Regions from separate parts of the Lactobacillus sp. B4026 genome, predicted to be linked through region 1. Evidence: riboswitches for the same ligand, from Rfam matches in the RefSeq annotation. Region 1 holds a riboswitch; each other region holds the start of a gene.

Region 1 (3,280 bases):
GATTTTATTAAAGGTAATTACTTATTTGTTGATGACCTAGGAAATATTGGCAACAGCAACGTCGTTCTAGGTGGCGAACAGGCACGTGAATTAGTTTTCACTAATTTTGCAAAACAAAAAATTGACCATATCGCTTGGCTAGACAACCAAAAGCCATTAGCATTTAAACAAGATCAAACAGCTAACACACTTAAAATTGCTGCTGATGGCTTTGAATATGGCACTAACTTAGTCGAGCGCGTGGCCAAAATCTATTATTAAAAACTCTCTTACTATATTTTTCGTTCAAATCAAGCGCTAATTATTATGCGCTCTCCGAGCTTAGCTTTGCTATTTGTAGTGAAGCTAGGCTTTTTTAATTAAAACAATTCTTTAAGGCAGAAAACTATTGCCACTGCTCTTGCTCATACGCCATTTGCCAAAACCGGCATTCATAATAGCTGCTACGCACAAAGGCTTTCTGCATCTGCCCACGCTCTCGTTCTGAAGCTTGCGCAGCTAAGTCATTGGTCAACTTTAACATGCGACTAACATTGACGTCATACCAGTCGCTATCATAGGTCTCAATCCATTTCTGGTAAAGTGCAACCGGTGAACCCGTTTGCACCAATGCTTGACCAATTTCCTGGTAAAGCCAGTAGCAAGGCAAAATGGCACAGACACAAGGTGCAAGACCATCTTTTTCAAGCGTTTTAAACAGATGATTAACATAGGCATACGCCGTTGGCGCTGCGTCAGTTTCTTTAATCTCATTGGATGTGACTTTTAATTCCGCTAAAAAATGCTGCTGCATTGTTATTTCACATTCTTGCAAATCTTGGGCACCTGCCAGCAAGAATCGTTGCACTTCTTGACTAGTAGTTTTCTTTGCCATTAGCCGGTGAATTTTGCTAAATTCAGCTAAATAGTACCTGTCTTGCAATAAGTAAAACCGAAAAGTAGCCAATGGCAATTGGCCACTTTGCAGCTCTTTAACAAAGGGCTGCTCCATGCTTTTTTCCCACAGATCCTTTGCCGCATAACGCAATTGTGCTGTAAATTCAGTCATTATTATCTCCCTCGCCCAATTAATAGTTGCGTGTTTTTTAGTAGTTAGTTTACCTTAGTCGAGTCACTGCAGCAATTCGGTTAAATTAGTTATTGTCTTGCCCAGCAAAAGTAGCTATAATTGAAACCGATAACACGAGGGGTGCCTTTTTGAAGGCTGAGATGGCGGATAGCCAGACCCTTTGAACCTGTAAGCTAATTCTTGCGTAGGAACGTGTCAAAATCCACTTATGCTTTGACACAAATATGTCAAAGCTTTTTTATTGACCTGAAATCGGCGCAGGAGATTTTTAAAGGAGAGATTATGAAACTAGATCTGTTAGCTAAATTACGTGAAACTAATCCAATTGTCCTTAATGCCGCCAATTTTGTGACCGTTCAAGATGTCGCTAACGGCTTAAATGCGCTGGGTGCCTCGCCTATCATGAGTAAGGAAATTGCTGAGGTCGAAGAAATGGTTCAGATGGCATCAAGCATTGCCATCAACCTCGGGACTTTGACTAAATTGCAAATTATGCAAATGAAAGAAATGGGGCTACTTGCCGCGCAAGCTCAAAAACCGGTTGTCCTTGATCCCGTTGCCGTTGGCGCAGTCAATTACCGCCTGCAAACCGCACAAAAATTGCTAGAAGCTTTCCCAGCTACAATCATTCGTGGCAACGCTGGTGAAATTGCCGCTTTAGGTGGTTTTGCCTGGAATGCCAAAGGTATTGATGCGGGTTCAGGCAGTGGCGATCTTGATGAAATTACGCGTAAAACCGCGCAAAAATTGCATTGTACAATTATTGCCAGTGGCGTAACAGACACAATTAGCGATGGCCAAAATATCGCTCATGTTTACAATGGTACCCCGTTATTTCAGGCACACGTTGGTTCAGGTGACATGCTCTCAAGCATTGTTGCCGCCTTTGCGGCCGTCTGCGATAATTCTTTTGAAGCTGCGCAAACAGCTTGCCTAGTTTTTGCAGCTACTGGAGAATTGCTCGTTAATGATCATCCTGAAGTAGGCCCTGGCACATTTAGCATGTATTTGATGGATTATTTAGCTAAAGTCAAAGAAACCGAGATTACAGCTATTGCTAAATTTGATTAAGGAGGTTAGCAATAATGACAGAAGAACTAAATTCATTTCCCCAAGTTTTGACCATTGCTGGGACTGATTCCGGTGGTGGAGCCGGAATTATGGCGGATCTAAAAACTTTTCAGATGCAACATGTTTTTGGGACAGCGGTGGTTGTAGCTGTGACTGCCCAAAATACGCTCGGAGTCCAAGGCTCGTTTTTATTACCACTTGAAATGGTCGATGCCCAATTTGCGTCATTAGCCTCAGACTTTAAGATTAAGGCTTGTAAAACTGGTATGTTGGGAGATGCAGCGCACGTCCATCAAGTAGCTCTTAATCTGCAAAAATATGACTTTGGTCCGGTAACCATCGACCCAGTTATGGTGGCTAAAGGCGGAGCGCCTCTTCTTAGCCAAGATGCTATTGCCACCGTTAAAAATGAGCTATTGCCGCTAGCTAGCCTCATTACACCTAACTTGCCTGAAGCAGAAGCTCTTACCGGAATTAAGGCTACTAGTGAACAAGAATATCCCCAATTAGCACAAAGTCTGCAAAAAATGGGTGTAAAAAACGTGCTTATTAAAGGCGGACATTCTAACGCTGAAGTTGTGCGCGATTACGCTTTATTAGCAGATGGCACTGACTTTTGGGTTAGCAGTCCACGGACGCACACTAACAGGACTCACGGTACTGGTGATACTCTTGCAGCCGCCATTACTGCTCAATTAGCTCTGGGCCATACTCTCAGTGAAGCAATTAAAATCGGCAAACAGTATGTCACCAAGGCGATTGAACAAACGATTCAGGTTGGTCACGGTCATGGACCACTTAATCATTGGGTTAAGGTAGATTAGGAGGAGATTATGGCTCAATTTAACGCAACACAATTAACCGCATATTTCGTCTGCGGGACACAAGACTTGCCAGCCGGAAAGACTTTACCTAAATTGGTCGAAGAAGCTTTAAAAGCAGGTATCACTGCTTATCAGTTTCGTGATAAAGGGCCAAAGTCAACGTTAAACGAAGATGACCGCTTACCAATGGCAAAAGAACTTCATGAACTTTGCCAAAAATACCATGTTCCTTTCTTCGTTGATGATGATGTTAAACTTGCCCAGAAGGTTGGTGCCGAAGGAATTCATGTTGGACAAGACGATGAAGATATTTCCC
Region 2 (3,280 bases), on a different contig from region 1:
ATTTGACGGAACCAGCCTCCTTCTTGGTGAGGCTCAAGGTTCAAACTTTTAATATAATCTTCTCGGTTCATAATTTTTGCTCTCTCCACGCTCAATTAGTCAACTTCATTAAGTTAAACCAAGTAATTCTTTTGCATTTGCTCTTTAAAATCTTGTGGCAGTTTCAAGCCGTCAGTAAAGTAGTGATCAAAATCACCGTAATGCTTTTTAACGGTTGAAAAGTATCTTTCCAGGTATTGGCGTTCAACAGTTAACGCAATTGCTACATCGTTAAGGTTATTAGGATCCATCTTATCTTTTAAGTATTCTAATATTTCGTCGTTAGCTTTTTTACGAGCAGAAATTGTTTTTAAGTAGTCAGTAAAAATCTGCTCCTCACTAACATCCAAGCTCTTTAAAATTAAGGCTGCAGCTACCCCTGTTCGGTCCTTACCGGCAAAGCAATGAAAGGCAACTGGAACTGGATCAGTCATTAACGTTAGCAAAAAGTCGTGATAGCCTTGCTTAGCAGATTCTGCCAATGCTAATTCTTCATAGGTTTTCAGCATGTCCTGTTCAACATGGCTGTTGGCCGAAACGATTTCATCAACACTAGCCTGATTTGTGCCAGTATCTTTTAGCACATCAATTATTTCATAATCTAATTCTGACCAAAGATAGTCTGGATATTCTTGTCTCTCCTCATCACCGCGAAAATCAACCAGTCGCTTTATTTTGTAGTAGTTCTGAACACGATCTTTTTGTTCGTCGGTTAAATCAAATAGTTGACCACAACGAAAAAGTAGCCCTTCTTTAACCTTTCTTCCATCCGAACTAACATAGCCACCTAATGAACGCCAATTTGTTATCTCTGTAGTCATAATTCTCCTTAAACTTATTATTTATTAAAACTTTTTGGTTTTCATAAAGGAATATTATAATTTTTATTGAATTCTACGTCCATGATTTTCGCAAACTAATTTGTGTTTCTTAGGCTTTTTTATAAAAAAACCGCAAAAAATATTTTGCGGTGCTAATTTTAATTTAAGCAATTTTGGGCTTTAATGCCTGATCAAATAAGTTAGTAATCAATTTTACCAAAACGCCGTCAAAGACAAGCGCAGAGAGTATACAAGTAATAAACATGATAACTTGCAGTTGGATGCTATACTTACTCCAGCCGTACAAAAAATATGTTGGAATAAAACTACCAAGGCCGGCAAAAAAGGCCCCTGTTAGTACGCTTTGCCAAGAAAATGCTTGATACCGACTTTTTTGCGGGAAAAAGCCAATTTCATTAGTTGCACCTTGAATCACACCAGACAAAATTGTTACTGCGCCCCATTGGCCGCCAATAGCCATTTCAACAACTGCTGCCAATGTTTCACCAATTGTTCCTGAACCAACCGTTGGCACGAAATACATCGCTAAGGGAGCTGCCATTAGCCATAATCCAGAAAAAACAGTATCTGTTACCGGAGCAAAGCCGGTCGGAAGCAGTAATAACTTAATTAAATTGTAAGCCCAATTAAATCCATAAGTGTAGATTACTCCCATAATAATTCCAATTAAAGCAATCAGGATAATTGCTTTAACGTTCCATTTTGATGATCTTGTAAACATAAAAATACTCCTAACTAACATTCTAAGTCAGTAGGAGTACTCTAATATACTTAATAACACTTCCCTAGCGCAGGTATTGTCCTGTTCAGGTTCGGAGGGTATTTCTCAGCTAAATGTGGCACCCCTAGTGACTTTCTTATCTTTTTGCCTATTATAACACAATATCAAGCAGACATTTTAAGTTATTCAATTAACTAGCAATTTAATTAAAATTGACTAAAACTAGCCAACTTTTCTTTAGTCAAATCACGGATAATTGCACAAGTTAAGTCAACTGAGGCCTTAAAGTCTTGATATGCGCTAAAGCAGTAGGCCGAATGCTCGTAACGCACTGGAATTCCGATAACAATTGTTGGCGCACCATTTTCATAGTAAATTGCCGCACCATCTTGTCCGCCACCGGTCCGAACCGAACGAGTATATGGAATATTGTTTTTATCCGCTATTTCACATGCGTATTGTTGGAATTTTGGATTAGGCAAAAATGAAGTGTCCATATCACGCAGCATTGGCCCGCGCTTTAAGCCTGTTTGAGAAAGCCATTTTGGAGTAAATGTATCATCTGCTGGACATGATTCAAGCACAATCCCTAGATCTGGCTTAATACTTCTAGCTGTTACATACGCTCCCCGTAAGCCGACTTCTTCTTGACTTGAAAGTGCGGCTACAACGTTAAAGTCAGTCTTTTCGCCGTTAAGATTAGCCAAAACATCAGCCATTGCAGCTGCACCAAACCGGTCATCAAAATCCTTACCGAAGAAAAGACCAGTTTTTTCATTGTATTCGCACTTGACGTCAACAAAAATGGGACAACCCGTATCAATTTTATAGTCATTAATTGTTTCTTCACGAGAACTAGAACCAACATCAACTGACATATCTTCTACTTCTGGTACATTGTCTCGTTCTTCTTCAGTCATGAAGTGTGGTGGCTTAGTTGCCACTACGCCAGGAACATATTCACCGTCACGGTTTCTAATCTTTACCCGTAAAGCTGGAATATTATATTTAACCCAGCCGCCAAGCGGAACAAACTTGATCATTCCGTTTGGTCTGACTGCCTGAGTTATAAAACCTACGGCATCAGAGTGGGCATCAAGCTGAATGATTGGCCGGCCAGCCTGATTTTCTTTTTTAGCAGCGTAAACGTTGAGCATCCCATCAACTTTTACATCAGCAATATCCTTTACTGTATCAGTAAAAAGCTTAACGAATTCACCTTCAAAGCCGGAAGTTGAATTAGCATCCGAAAAAGCTTTGAGCATTTTTATTTCTTGTTCTTTTTCCATCGTTGTAATTGACCTTTCGCTTATTAAACCTTATGTTTCATTGTAGCAAAAAGCAGTAATTTAAGCTATTTCTGAAATAATCCTACTGCTTTTAGCAAAATTAACAATTTTGTCCGTAATTTGGGTACAAAACTGCTAAAAAAGTTTAAAACGAGCTACTTTTTCATATTAAAAATGATATAATCGATTTTATTAGGAATTTTGAGTTTTAAGTGAAGGGTAAATAAATGCCGAAAAACGACAATATTGATAATATTATTGATCATAAATTGTTTACCGAAGATGATATTCACCAAATGTGTGTCAAATTGGGTAAGCAATTAACTGAAGATTATGCTGGTAAAAAGCCGTTAGTTATAGGTGCGTTAAAAGGAGCAATTTTCTTTTTA
Region 3 (3,280 bases), on a different contig from region 1:
TTAGCAGATGCTTCTTCAGTTGAGTTGACCCGTAATCCTCACGGTTTGATTTCTGCTTTGACAAAAATTGACGGTTCTGACCCCATGAAAGCTGCTGATCCAAGTAGTGCTGGCATGTATATCGAAGATCCGCTACGTAAAAGACATGGTCTTACCCACTTATTCGACAGTCACCCGCCTACAAGTGACCGAATTAAACGTTTGGAAAAAATGTAACTTAAAAAGGAGCGCTCTGCAAAATAGTCCGCTCCTTTTTTGATAAAAATATTGCTCTTACTTTAAATTGATATTGGCCTGTCTAAACAATTCCGCACGCATTTGTACCGGCGTTTCATGGTAATATTCATTAAATTTTTTGTAAAAGAACGATTTACCATTATAACCGACCCGCGCAATGATTTCTTTAACCGAAATGTCAGGCCGAGCAAGCAAATTGCGTGCCTCCTGCATGCGGCGTTCATCGACATGTTCAACAAAGCTCTTACCAGTTTTTTGCTTAACTAAACTGGAAAAGTAATTCGGGTTGAGTCCAAAGTGTTCTGCTGTTTCATTTAAAGTAATATCAGTATAGTTTGCATCAATGTAACGTTCTAACGCCGTTTGCGCAAACTTATGTTGATTAGCTGGCGCTGTTTCCAAGTCTTGATTTCTAATTGCCGTAATCACAAGTATTCGCAATTCTGCGGCAATAATACTGCGCGTAAAAAGATTGTGGTTTAAATATTCATCAATAACTTTTTTCATTAACTGACTCGGGCGCGACATTTGTGAGCAGCGCAAACTTAATAGTCTCTTAGTCTTGAGAATTTGAACAAGCTGTTCGGCTACTTTTTGTTCACGTGAATTGAGCGTTGCTTTTTCTCCCAAAAAATCCGCGCAATTAACCTTTGAACTAAATTCTAATTTGACCAAAAGATCATTTTTCCCTTGTTTTTCGACCTCATAGCCACATTTTTCTTGCAAAAACAGCAAATTACCCGCTTTTAAAGTTAAGTTTTGTCCGTTAATTTTAGTTTTTGCCATGCCTTCAGCTTCGTACAGAATTGTGGGATTGCTGGTTTGGTACCGGTGAATACCCGTATTATGATTTTCAAGGTAAACCCTAAACAGGTTAAAGGCCTTGTTTCCGGGCTTTAACCGGACTTCATTCGTATCCGCATTAGTTGAATCCAATACACTTGCCAAATATTGTTCTAGCTTAACTGCTGCCATGATGTCACCTTCTAATTAGTAATTTATTTTCATGATTTTATTATATAGCAAAAAGCGCCGCTATTTATATGTTTTTAACATCTGTGATAGAAGTTGAGCCTTAAGTGCTATTAACGACGCCTAATTTGCCGCAACTAGACAAGAAAATTGCTTTTATGTATAATTGACCTGAAATATTGGGGTGCCATCTTGGCTGAGAATATACCCACTGAACCTGCTATGGATAATGCCAGCGAAGGGAAAAGCACTGAATTTTAACGTCGCCTGGCATTATGCCATGGCGACTTTTTTAGATTGGTTAAAAAATTGCTGAAAACTAAAAACCTTACTTTTTCATATGATGAAAAAAAGCCTATTTTGCAAGATGTTAATCTTAATATCCCGACGGGCAAATTTTCCTTATTAATCGGGCCAACAGGTTGCGGTAAATCGACGCTATTAAAAATTTTAGCTGGCCTTTATCCTAAATATGCTGGTAAAGTTAGCGGAACTGTTGATCTTAATGGGCTTAAGAGTGCAATGATGTTTCAAAATGCTGGCGAGCAATTCACAATGGCAACACCGCGTGAAGAGATCATTTTTGCACTTGAAAACCTGGAAATTGACCGTGAGCACTACTCAAAACGATTGCAAAAAGCAACTTCTTTTGCCCAGATCGACCAGCTGCTTGATCAAAAAATCAATACTATGTCTGGCGGTGAGCAGCAACGAGTAGCTCTTGCTGTTTTAATTGCAATGGATGTCGATCTTTTTCTGCTTGATGAGCCTTTTGCAAGTTGCGACCCTGCTGCCCGCCAATTTTTAATTAAAAAGTTGGCTCATCTTCGTGACTTAGGAAAAACAATTATTCTAAGCGACCATGTTCTAGCCGATTATGAGGGTATTTGTGACTGTTTGTTTAAATTTACCGGTCACCAGGTTACTGCCTTAAGCACTGCCGAAAAAAAGCAGCTTCTTCAGCAAAATGACCACCACGAGCATTATTCTTTTGCCCTACCAACTAATGAAACAAGCTGCTTTGAACTTACTAATACCTTAATTAAGCAGAACCGGTTACTGCTAAAGCAGGAGCACCTAAAGATTGTGGCAGGCAAAGCCACCCTAATCACTGGCCCTAATGGTGTGGGGAAAACATCGCTTTTCAATGCGCTAACCAAGATGCTCACATACACTGGTAGTTTGACTTACCGCCAAAAAGAAATTCGCAACTTACGCATGCGAAAATATTTGCGTCAAGTCGGGCAGATATTTCAAAGTGCAAGTGATCAATTTATTAACGTTTCCGTTGAAGATGAGCTTAACCTAAGTAAAAAAATGCGCACTAGCAACTTTTATTCCGATCAAAAAATTGCGAAAGAGGTGAAAGACCTTGATCTTGACCAGACACTAGACCAAGTCGTCTACTCACTTTCGGGCGGTCAACAAAAGAAATTACAAATTTTATTAATGCTAATTGCTGATCAAGACGTTTTATTAATTGATGAGCCCTTAAGCGGCTTAGATCACCAATCGGCACAAAAAGTAATGGGTCTGTTGCGCGAAAGCCAGGAAAAAAGGGGGCAGACACTTCTGATTATCAGCCATGAACTAACTAATTTGGCAGATTGGTGCGATTACCACCTTGTATTTGACCAGCAACAATTAACATACGTAGACAAGTGAGGCTAGTTATGAATCCCAGTTTTAAATTCATTGTCGCTTTAATTATTTCGGTTGAAATATCTTTTAAAACCAGTCTAATTACCAATGTGCTAATTATCGGCTTTTGCACGTGCTATTTGCTTTACTGCCACATGAAAGTTAAAAATCTCCTGTTAACTTTTACCGTGCCGTTAATTGCGGCCTTTACCGTGTTTGCCACACTCTACTGGTTTGCACCTCAGCCCAATTTAACCAACGCTTTAAGTCTTTCTAGCAGAATCTACGTTTACACGCTGACAATCTGCTGTGTCGCCCAAAAAACTAGTGCCGAAGAATTGGCACGTTCATTTGAACAAAATTTTCATTTACCTAGCAAATTCGCATATGGGGTCCTAGCAGCACTCAACATTATTCCACGCATGCAAAC

Evidence for each region. A riboswitch is a leader RNA that binds a small molecule or an ion and turns the genes downstream of it on or off. The one in region 1 is predicted to bind thiamine pyrophosphate.
Region 2: it holds a riboswitch for thiamine pyrophosphate, as region 1 does, so the genes downstream of both, J3U69_RS00210 (ECF transporter S component) here and thiM (hydroxyethylthiazole kinase) in region 1, are expected to answer to the same signal.
Region 3: it holds a riboswitch for thiamine pyrophosphate, as region 1 does, so the genes downstream of both, J3U69_RS03585 (ATP-binding cassette domain-containing protein) here and thiM (hydroxyethylthiazole kinase) in region 1, are expected to answer to the same signal.

Annotation. Positions count from the first base shown of each region.
Region 1 covers NZ_JAFNPD010000004.1:74,215-77,494, reverse strand. Annotated here, with positions in the region: gene J3U69_RS05065 (alpha-L-fucosidase) at 1-261, shown strand, start outside; gene tenA (thiaminase II) at 386-1,048, opposite strand; TPP riboswitch at 1,176-1,277, shown strand; gene thiM (hydroxyethylthiazole kinase) at 1,352-2,140, shown strand; gene thiD (bifunctional hydroxymethylpyrimidine kinase/phosphomethylpyrimidine kinase) at 2,155-2,964, shown strand; gene thiE (thiamine phosphate synthase) at 2,974-3,280, shown strand, end outside.
Region 2 covers NZ_JAFNPD010000001.1:15,409-18,688, reverse strand. Annotated here, with positions in the region: gene J3U69_RS00220 (cupin domain-containing protein) at 1-71, opposite strand, end outside; gene J3U69_RS00215 (tyrosine-protein phosphatase) at 114-860, opposite strand; gene J3U69_RS00210 (ECF transporter S component) at 1,024-1,602, opposite strand; TPP riboswitch at 1,647-1,738, opposite strand; gene J3U69_RS00205 (M42 family metallopeptidase) at 1,809-2,891, opposite strand; gene hpt (hypoxanthine phosphoribosyltransferase) at 3,119-3,280, shown strand, end outside.
Region 3 covers NZ_JAFNPD010000003.1:56,413-59,692, reverse strand. Annotated here, with positions in the region: gene htpX (zinc metalloprotease HtpX) at 1-216, shown strand, start outside; gene J3U69_RS03590 (AraC family transcriptional regulator) at 274-1,212, opposite strand; TPP riboswitch at 1,380-1,470, shown strand; gene J3U69_RS03585 (ATP-binding cassette domain-containing protein) at 1,507-2,874, shown strand; gene J3U69_RS03580 (energy-coupling factor transporter transmembrane component T family protein) at 2,883-3,280, shown strand, end outside.